Regions from separate parts of the Microbulbifer sp. ABF4_107 genome, predicted to be linked through region 1. Evidence: predicted binding sites of a transcription regulator. Region 1 holds the regulator's gene; each other region holds the start of a gene.
The links. The regulator LexA, encoded in region 1, represses DNA repair genes until DNA is damaged. The targets are predictions, from matches to a motif close to ACTGTNTNTANANACAGT.
Positions count from the first base shown of each region.

Region 2: a site for LexA is predicted at 1,998-2,015, ahead of ACYX4K_RS08855 (PA0069 family radical SAM protein). Genes of this name have one in related genera too.
Region 3: a site for LexA is predicted at 1,775-1,792, ahead of uvrD (DNA helicase II). Genes of this name have one in related genera too.

Region 1 is NZ_CM149983.1:1,311,404-1,314,502, forward strand. It holds gene topA (type I DNA topoisomerase) at 1-30, shown strand, start outside; gene ACYX4K_RS05380 (hypothetical protein) at 158-724, shown strand; gene ACYX4K_RS05385 (hypothetical protein) at 770-1,024, shown strand; gene lexA (transcriptional repressor LexA) at 1,180-1,788, opposite strand; gene ACYX4K_RS05395 (DUF6763 family protein) at 1,928-2,260, opposite strand; gene ACYX4K_RS05400 (TetR/AcrR family transcriptional regulator) at 2,477-3,099, shown strand, end outside.
Region 2 is NZ_CM149983.1:2,144,467-2,147,565, forward strand. It holds gene ACYX4K_RS08845 (cation:proton antiporter) at 1-301, opposite strand, end outside; gene ACYX4K_RS08850 (FMN-binding glutamate synthase family protein) at 360-1,904, opposite strand; gene ACYX4K_RS08855 (PA0069 family radical SAM protein) at 2,035-3,099, shown strand, end outside.
Region 3 is NZ_CM149983.1:3,752,311-3,755,409, reverse strand. It holds gene uvrD (DNA helicase II) at 1-1,744, opposite strand, end outside; gene hexR (transcriptional regulator HexR) at 2,038-2,892, shown strand.

The DNA of each region.
Region 1 (3,099 bases):
GCTGCTCCAAAAAAATCCCCGGCCAAGTAATTGGTCGGAGACCTGCCGACCCGTCATCCCGGCGAAGAGCCTGTGCCGGACTTGATCCGGTAACGGGATCCAGACCTATCCGTCATCCCGGCGAAGGCCGGGATCCAGAATCCCAGAGGTATGCAGTTTGAGTAATCCCTATACCGGTACCGTCGCTTCGGCGCTGCGTAAGGCCCAGCTGCTGCTGCAATCCAGCGCGGAAGCGGGCAATACGCCGTTGCTGGAGTCCTCCCTGCTGGAAGCGGCGGTGCTGCAGTTGTGGCGTGGTTACCGTGCGTTTCTGGCGGAGCAGGGGCATCAGATGCAGTTGGGTTTTGCGGCCGGTGCTGAGCCGGAAACAGCGCAGGCGCTGGCGTCCCTGGTGTCCCAGCGTGGCAAATTCAGTGGTGAAGCCAATGAGCTGGTCAGTCTCGCAGAAAACCCCGATAGCTGGTTTGCGGGGCTCTTCGCAGCCTGGCGTAAATTGTGGGTACTGAGCGCCTCTGGTTCAGTAAGCTCTGGCTCTACCGGTTCTGCTGCGCAGGCGGCGCCCTCCAAACCTGCTGCCACCGTCCAGTCCATCATCCCGGTACGCCAACTGGATAGCGCGGCCGAGGCCCCTGACCAGCCTCTCACCCGTGAGCGGGTGCAGCAGTGGTACCAGTCCCTTTTCGAGCTGATCCAGCGCCAGAGGGCCCACAGTCAGGAGTGGTAGGGTGTGGTACACTGGCTCCAAATTACGCGGTTAGTGGAGAAGTGAATGTCTACCGAGACTTACGAAATCATCGAGTTGTCCAATGGTGATGTAGCGTTGCGACGCGCTGGTCACAAGGGAGAACCGCTGGTGCGTATTCATTTCTCGGACGAGAGCCAGCATTTCCTGCGCGAGCACAAGGTGGCGGTGGCCCGTGCCATGCTGGAGGCGGGGATCGAAGCGGTACAGGACATCAACGAGATGGAGCCGGAGCCGTTTGAGGAAGAAGAGGTGGATCTGGCCGAGCACACGATTCACTGAACATTCCGTGGTTAATTCGCAGACATAAAAAAACAGGGCAAAAGCCCTGTTTTTTTATGTTCGAAGTGCGAGACACGGGATGTTTGGCGACTTGTCATCCCGGCGAAGGCCGGGATCCAGAAAACCTGCGGGCTCGTCGCTCCGAACCGCCATTATCAAATCGGGTTCTGGCGAATCACGCCCACCGCCAAACCTTCAATGGCAAAGCTGCGGTCCCGCATGTCCACTTCGATCACATCAAAGTCCTGATTCTCCGGCAGCAGCTGCACGGTGGCCTGATTGCCGCGACGTTTAAAGCGCTTCACGGTGACTTCGTCCTCGATGCGCGCAACAACGATCTGCCCATTGCGAATATTGTCAGTGCGCTGCACGGCCAGTAAATCGCCGTCGAGAATACCCGCATCTTTCATGCTCATGCCGTGTACGCGCAACAGGTAGTCCGCGGGTGGGTGAAAAAATTCCGCGGGAATTTCGCAGTACTCTTCGATATTTTCTTCCGCCAGAATCGGGTTGCCGGCGGCAACGCGGCCAACAATGGGTAAACCACTGTTGTAGTCGGGAATTCGAATACCGCGGGAAGCGCCAGCGACCATTTCAATCGCGCCTTTGCGGGCCAAGGCTTTCAGGTGTTCTTCCGCGGCATTGGGTGAGCGGAAGCCCAGCTCCTGGGCAATTTCGGCTCGGGTGGGCGGGTAGCCCGTATCATCCAGATAGGATTTGATCAGTTCCAGTACCTGAGCCTGGCGTGCAGTGAGGTTTGTCATGGGCTCCTTCCTGTTGTCTGTATTTATATACAGTTGCTGTGATTATATACAGATTTCAGGGGCGCGCAATCATTGCCCGATTGCGGGGTTGCGGTGGACTCGCGGCACGATGACGGCGGGCACTGGCCGGAGCGATCCGTCAGTAGCCCTCGTCAGTACCCGGAAACGAATCTCCTTCAAGCCGGTCAATGACGCTTTGCGCGGGAGAAAAGATCGGGCTGCGGTAGCCTGCGTCTTCCTCATCCTGCATTTCGTCGGCAAAGGTGCCATAACCTGCATTGGCGTCTTCCGGAGCGGCGGCGCCAATTACTGGTAGCGACGGCCAGTTCTGGAACTCGATTTCGTCCAGGCTGCCGTCCACATACTGAATTTCGATCGTGCGGGCGGGATGGTCAACGGCAACCACTTCAAACAGGTCGCCAGTATCAAAATTTTCAAACCAACTGCCAATTTCCGGAGCGATTCGTGCCATGGCGTGCTCCTCCTCTTTTACTGCTTTGTTGTCTTCGCCTTCAGTTCCATCCCGGCGCTTTCAGAACTTGTACACTCGTTCTAATGTGGTGGACGCAAGCTTGGTACTCCCGCGGGGTGGAGAATGGCTTGCGCAGGTTTCATCGTCGGCGGACTGTGCTAGTCTCGCGGTAAAACAAGCGTTTAAATTGTTGGTTTGAATTGGTGTGAAATCGGCATGAGTCAGTCAGACACAGTCCATCGTATTCTGGACGCCGCTGAAGTCCTGTTCGCGGAGCGGGGCTTTACCGAGACCTCCCTGCGTACCATCACCAGTACCGCCGGGGTGAACCTGGCAGCGGTGAACTACCATTTCGGTTCTAAAAAAGAACTGATTCAGGCTGTTTTCGAGCGGTTCCTTACACCTTTTACGGCCACTCTCGATCAGGAGCTTGCGCGCAGGGCGGGGGCTGGTGAGCCACTGCAACTGGATGATCTGCTGCAAAGCCTGTACCGGGTGGCGCTGGCCGGTCTGGCCAGTCAGGGGCGCGACCCGAAACGCTTTATGCGATTGCTCGGTCTGGCGTATACCCAGTCCCAGGGGCACTTGCGGCGTTTTATCGTATCCCGCTACGGTGACAGCTACCGGCGCTTTGCCGGGCAGTTGGCGGCGGCTCTGCCGCACGTTGACCCGGTGACCTTCTACTGGCGTCTCTACTTCATGCTTGGCGCTACGGTCTTTTCTCTTTCGAGCTTTGACGCCATTGAAGCTATCCTACGGGAAGATTTTGGCGCCCAGAGCAGTCTCGAGGAGACCCTGGCGCGCCTGGCGCCCGCGGCCGTTGCCATGCTCACTGCGCC
Region 2 (3,099 bases), 830 kb from region 1:
CGCCGAGGGTCGCCAGCAACAGTACCGGCCCCAGCCAGCGAAACAGGATATCCGGGTCGATCTTCCACGCGGACTGAAAAATCAGTACCGGCAGGATGACGAAAAATACCAGCTGATGCAGGTTTTCCGCGCGCAGCCCGGTGTCGTAATCAAATACCGGTAACAACATTCCGGCAAGTACGCCGGCGATCAGACAACCAAGGGTGTTATCGCGCTTCAGAACACGGGCGATACCGAGACCGACCACTGCGGCCACCGCCATATACAGCCCCTGCCCAACCAGTGTGGTGACGCCTTCCATGCTCACGCTCTCTCTGTTGTGCGTATGTTTGTTGTGCCTGTGTAGAGCGTAACGCCGCTCAGATCTGATCGCGATCGCTGGCGATCACCGCCTTGGGCTTTCCTTCCGGCGCCAGGGTGGTCAGCGGGACCGGCACACCGCGCTCGTTGATGACCTCAACGTGAGCGCGGTGCAACAGGCGCGGTTCCGGTACGCCACAGGAGTGGGCGATGGTTCCCACCTCGTATTCCATATTGTGCGCGTAGTGATAGACACGCTCCGCTTTGTCCATGGGGTCCAGCCCCTGCTGTAAATCCGGGTTGTGTGTAGTGACGCCGGTGGGGCAGGTGTTTTTGTTGCACTGCATGGCCTGAATACAGCCGAGAGCGAACATAAATCCCCGCGCGCAGTTGACGAAGTCGGCCCCCATGGCGAGCGCCCAGGCCACCATCGACGGAGTGAGCAGTTTGCCCGCACAAATGATTTTAATGCGGTCGCGCAGACCGTATTCGGCGATCAGATCCACCACCAGGGGCAGGCTGCGATTCAGTGGCAGGCCCATGTAGTCCAACAGGCTCTGCGGCGCGGCACCGCTGCCGCCATCGGCACTGTCGATGGTGATAAAGTCCGGCGCGCTCTCGGCGCCGCGGCGCAAAATGGCCTCACACAGTTCGTGCAGCCAGTCGCTGTTGCCGATCACACATTTGAACCCGGTGGGCTTGCCGGTGACTTCGCGAATATGATTGAGCATATCCAGCAGCCCCTCGACGTCCTTGATTTCCGGGTGGCCATTGGGGCTGATTGAATCTTCTCCCACCGGTATGCCGCGCACATGGGCAATCTCCGGTGTCACCTTCACCCCCGGCAGGATACCGCCCTTACCGGGTTTTGCCCCTTGCGAGAGTTTCAGCTCGAACATTTTCACCTGCTCGTGCCCGGCAACCTCGCGCAGCTTTGCATCGGACAGATTGCCCTCGGCATCGCGCACGCCGTATTTGGCTGTGCCAATCTGAAACACGATGTCACAACCACCGGCCAGATGATGGGAAGACAGGCCTCCTTCCCCGGTGTTCAGCCAGATACCGGCTTTCGCCGCGCCTTTGGAAAGCGCAGTCACCGCCGGTACCGACAGGGCGCCGAAGCTCATGCCGGAAATATTAAATATCGAGCGGGTGGTATAGGGTCTGCGCGCAACACCCTCCCCCAGAGTGACCTCCCGCGCTGGTACTGCATCCTTGGCCAGAGTGGGAAACGGATGATTGAGAAAGACAATATCGCCGGGCTGATTCAGGGGGCGGGTGGAACCAAAGGCCAGGGTGGAATCCACATTCTTCGCTGCCCGATACACCCAGCTGCGCTGGGCGCGATTGAACGGCATCTCCTCCCGGTCGAGGGCAAAGAAATATTGGCGGAAGAACTCGCCCAAGTGCTCGAACTGATAGCGGAAACGCCCCAGTACCGGAAAATTGCGGCGGATCGCCTGCTTGGTCTGGCTGATATCCGACAGATACAGATACACCACATACAGCACCAGCACCACCAGCCCGAAGGCAAACAGCATGGCGAATATCTGGAGCACCTTGACCGCAAATGCATAGATAGCGGCGACAGATTGAAGATCCATTCCCTAGTTCCTGATGGCTGGTTTTTAGCGCGTACTGATCGGTCATTGTAAGTGCTGGGGAACGCGCTTGCACCGTCTGCGGCCTGGCAATAAACTGTACAAACATACAGCCAAGCACCGAATACCCAACGTGGCCAATGACGCTCCCGACAACCCCACCCAACCCCTCAAGGGCCGCGGAGCCATCAGTAACCTGGCGGGACGCTTTGTAGATCAGGTTAGCAGCCGCGAGAGTGACGGCTGGGAGACCCTGCTGGAACCTCAGGAGCGGATCGAGACAGTAGCGATTGAGGAGAAGGCGAAATCGATCATCGCCACCAATAACTCACCGGATATTCCCTTCACCCAGTCGATCAACGCCTACCGGGGCTGTGAGCATGGCTGTGTTTATTGCTACGCCCGCCCGGCCCACGCTTATATGGACCTGTCGCCCGGGCTCGATTTTGAAACGCGGCTGTTCTACAAGCCCAATGCGGTGGAACTGCTGGAATCGGCACTGCGCAAAAAGAGCTACCAGTGCAGCCCCATCGCCATGGGTACCAATACCGACCCCTACCAGCCGCTCGAGAAAGACAAACAGATCACTCGCCGGATACTGGAAACCCTGCAACGCTATCGCCACCCGGTCACCCTCGTCACCAAGAGCCAGCTGATCCTGCGTGACCTGCCCATTCTGGCGGAAATGTCCCGGGACAATCTGGTGCACGTGGGCATCAGCGTAACCACACTGGACAACGAACTGAAACGCAGGCTGGAGCCGCGCACCGCAGGACCGGCGGCGCGCCTGCGCACCATTGAAGCGCTGGCCAATGCCGGCATTCCCACCGCAGTGATGGCCGCGCCGATGATTCCCGCCCTCAACGATTCGGAACTGGAACAGATACTCACGCGCGCCCACGCGGCAGGTGCCATCCACGCCGCCTATATTCTGCTGCGGCTGCCTTTTGAGGTAGCGCCCCTGTTTCGCCAGTGGCTGGCGGAGCACTACCCCGAGCGGGCGCAACACGTCATGAGCCTGGTGCAACAGAGTCGCGGAGGTAAGGACAACCAGGCGGAATTTGGACAGCGCCAGCGCGGTACCGGCGTATTTGCCCAGTTACTGCGGCAGCGATTTCGGATAACCTGTCGCAAGCTGGGGCTGAATGCACGCAAGCTGGACCTGGACTGCAGCCAGTTCACCCTGCCACCCCAGTCC
Region 3 (3,099 bases), 1.8 Mb from region 1:
CCATAAATACCAGTGGGAATTCCAGACCCTTCGCGGAGTGCAGGGTCATCAGCTGCACGGCGTCTTCAAACTCATCTGCCTGGCCTTCGCCGGCGTCCAGCGCGGCGCTGTCGAGGAACTGGTTGATCAGTGGAATCTCTTCCTCGTCCACCGCCTCGCCATCAGCGTCCACGGTGGGCAGGCCGTCGAAGCCGCGACAGGCGCTGACCAGTTCCTGCAGGTTCTCCACCCGGGTCTGACCCTTCTCACCCTTTTCCTTGCCGTGGAAGTCGAGCAGGCCAGTCTGTTCGATGGCGAGCTCGGCGATATGGTCGAGGGTTTTGTCGGTGCTCTCTTCGTCCAGCGCGTCGATCAGGCTGAGAAAGTTGGCCAGGGCATTGCCGGCGCGGGCGGCGAGGACTTTCTGTTGCAGCATCTTGGCGGCGGCATCCCACATGGAACAGCCGTGTTCGCGGGCGAATTCGCGCACGGTATCCACGGTACGGGCGCCGATGCCGCGGGTGGGGGTATTCACCACCCGCTCAAAGGAAGTGTCATCGTGGCGGTTGGTGATCAGGCGCATATAGGACAATGCGTTTTTGATCTCCAGTCGCTCGTAGAAGCGCTGGCCACCATAGATGCGGTAGGGCACCTGTTCGCGCAGCAGCCCTTCTTCCAGCACCCGCGACTGGGCATTGGAGCGATACAGGATGGCAATGCTGTCGCGGCGGTTGCCGTCGCGCACCCAGTCCTGGATACGCTCGACGATAAACCGCGCCTCATCCTGTTCGTTGTAGGCGGAGTAGAGGGAGATGGGCTCGCCCTTGTCGCCCTCGGTCCACAGCTCCTTGCCGAGGCGGCCGGAGTTGTGGGCGATCACTGCGTTGGCGGCGTTCAGGATGGTGCTGGTGGAGCGGTAGTTCTGCTCCAGGCGCACCGTCTGCACGTCTTTCAGATCCGCCTCGAAGTGCTGGATATTCTCGATTTTGGCCCCGCGCCAGCCGTAAATGGACTGGTCGTCGTCACCCACCGCGGTGATCGTGCACTGGTCGCCGGCCAGCAGGCGCAGCCAAGCGTATTGGATGGTGTTGGTATCCTGAAACTCGTCGACGAGGATATGGGGGAAACGGCGGCGGTAATGGGCGAGTATGCCGTCGTTATCCCGCAACAGTTCGTGGGCGCGCAGCAGCAGCTCGCCAAAGTCGACTACACCGGCGCGCTGACAGGCCGCTTCATAGGCGCTGTAAATTTGCACCATGGTCTGCAGCCAGGGATCGCCGGTCAGCTGGATATACTGCGGGCGAACCCCCTCATCTTTCTGTGCACCAATCCACCACTGGGTCTCCCGTGGGGACCACTTCTTGTCATCCAGCCCCAGCTCGTTCTGCACCCGTTTGATCAGGCGCAGCTGATCGTCGGAATCGAGAATCTGGAAATTCTGCGGCAGCTTCGCTTCTTGCCAGTGGGCGCGCAGCAGGCGGTGGGCGAGGCCGTGAAAGGTGCCCACCCACATACCGAAGGTATTCACCCCCAGCAGTTCCTCGATACGCCCGCGCATCTCCCGTGCGGCCTTGTTGGTAAAGGTCACTGCCATAATGGAGTAGGGCGATGCCCCCTCCACCTGCATCAGCCAGGCGATACGGTGCACCAGCACGCGGGTTTTGCCCGAGCCGGCGCCGGCCAGAACCAGTTGATTGCCCGGCGGCGCCGCGACGGCTTCGCGCTGGGGGTCGTTGAGGGGGTCTAAGAGTTCAGATACGTCCATGGGGCGGATTGTATCAGGGGTTTTGTGATAACTGGGTATATAAACAGGGTTTTGAACCACTGAAATTCGATGCGAAAGCCCTGATGCCGGGTCTGTCTGTGCGAGACCTTCTGCGAGAGGGACCTCGCGGAAGAGCCCCCAGGGATGGGTTGAGGGGGGGCGCCTAGCCCGTGTCTCGCACAGACAGACCCGGTAGCAGGGCCGCCACAGGACAAGTATCAGGCCAATGGAAGGCTCGCCAGCACCGAGCCATGCCGCTAAACTGCACAGCTTGAACCAGAGAAGGTGTTGTCGTGAAGCCAGCGGAAGTCACGCAGAAGATCAGCGAACAGCTGAGTTCCATGCGCAAATCTGAGCGTAAGGTTGCGGAATATATCCTCGCCAATCCCGGCGAAATCATTCATATGCGGATCGTCGATCTCGCCACCGAAGCCCAGGTGAGCGAACCCACGGTCGTGCGCTTCTGCCGCGCCGTCGGCTGTTCCGGCTTCCAGGAATTCAAGCTGAACCTGGCCCAGCAGCTCGCCTCCAGCCCCAGCTTCGGCCAGATCGCCGTCACCGAAACCGACACCATCGCCGAATACAAACGCAAGGTCTTCGACTCCACCGTCGACACCCTGCTGAACGTGCGCGACAAGATCGACGGCCGCGCCCTAGAAGCCGCTGTCGCCGCCATCGCTGCTTCCAAACGGGTTGAATTCTTCGGTTTCGGTGCCTCCGGTGCCGTAGCCGCCGACGCCCAGCACAAATTCTTCCGCCTGCAGATGGCCACCGCCGCCCACTCCGACCACCATATGCAGAGCATGTCCGCGATGAGCATGCAGCCCGGCGACGTGGTGGTCGCCATCTCCCAGAGCGGCCGCACCTCCTCGCTGCTGCGCTCCATGGAAATGGCCAAGCAGCAGGGCGCCACCGTAATCGGCCTCGGCCCCAGCGGCTCACCCATGACACGCCAGTCCAGCATCCCGCTGGAAGTGGACGTGGAAGAAGATATCGAACTGTACACACCGCTCTCGTCGCGCATCGCCCACCTGGTGGTGATCGATGTCCTCGCGATCGGCGTCGCCCAGCGCAAGGGTCCACAGCTGCAGGAACACCTGCTGAAGCTGAAGAAAGGCCTCTACAATCTGCGGGAAGAGAAACACTGACACGGACTGATCGTTCGGTCAGCGCCGCGCTTCGACCCCGGCTCCCCTGTCCCTGACCGCAAATTCCCGAACTGTCATGGAAACTGGCCTTGGCCCCCGTTACCATGCCGGCGCCCGCCGGTGTCTCGGTTTTAGCCGGAACAGCCGGTGCCGGCCACCTCAACCGAGTACTTGCAACAAGTACTCGAGATTCTCTTCAATTGAGTT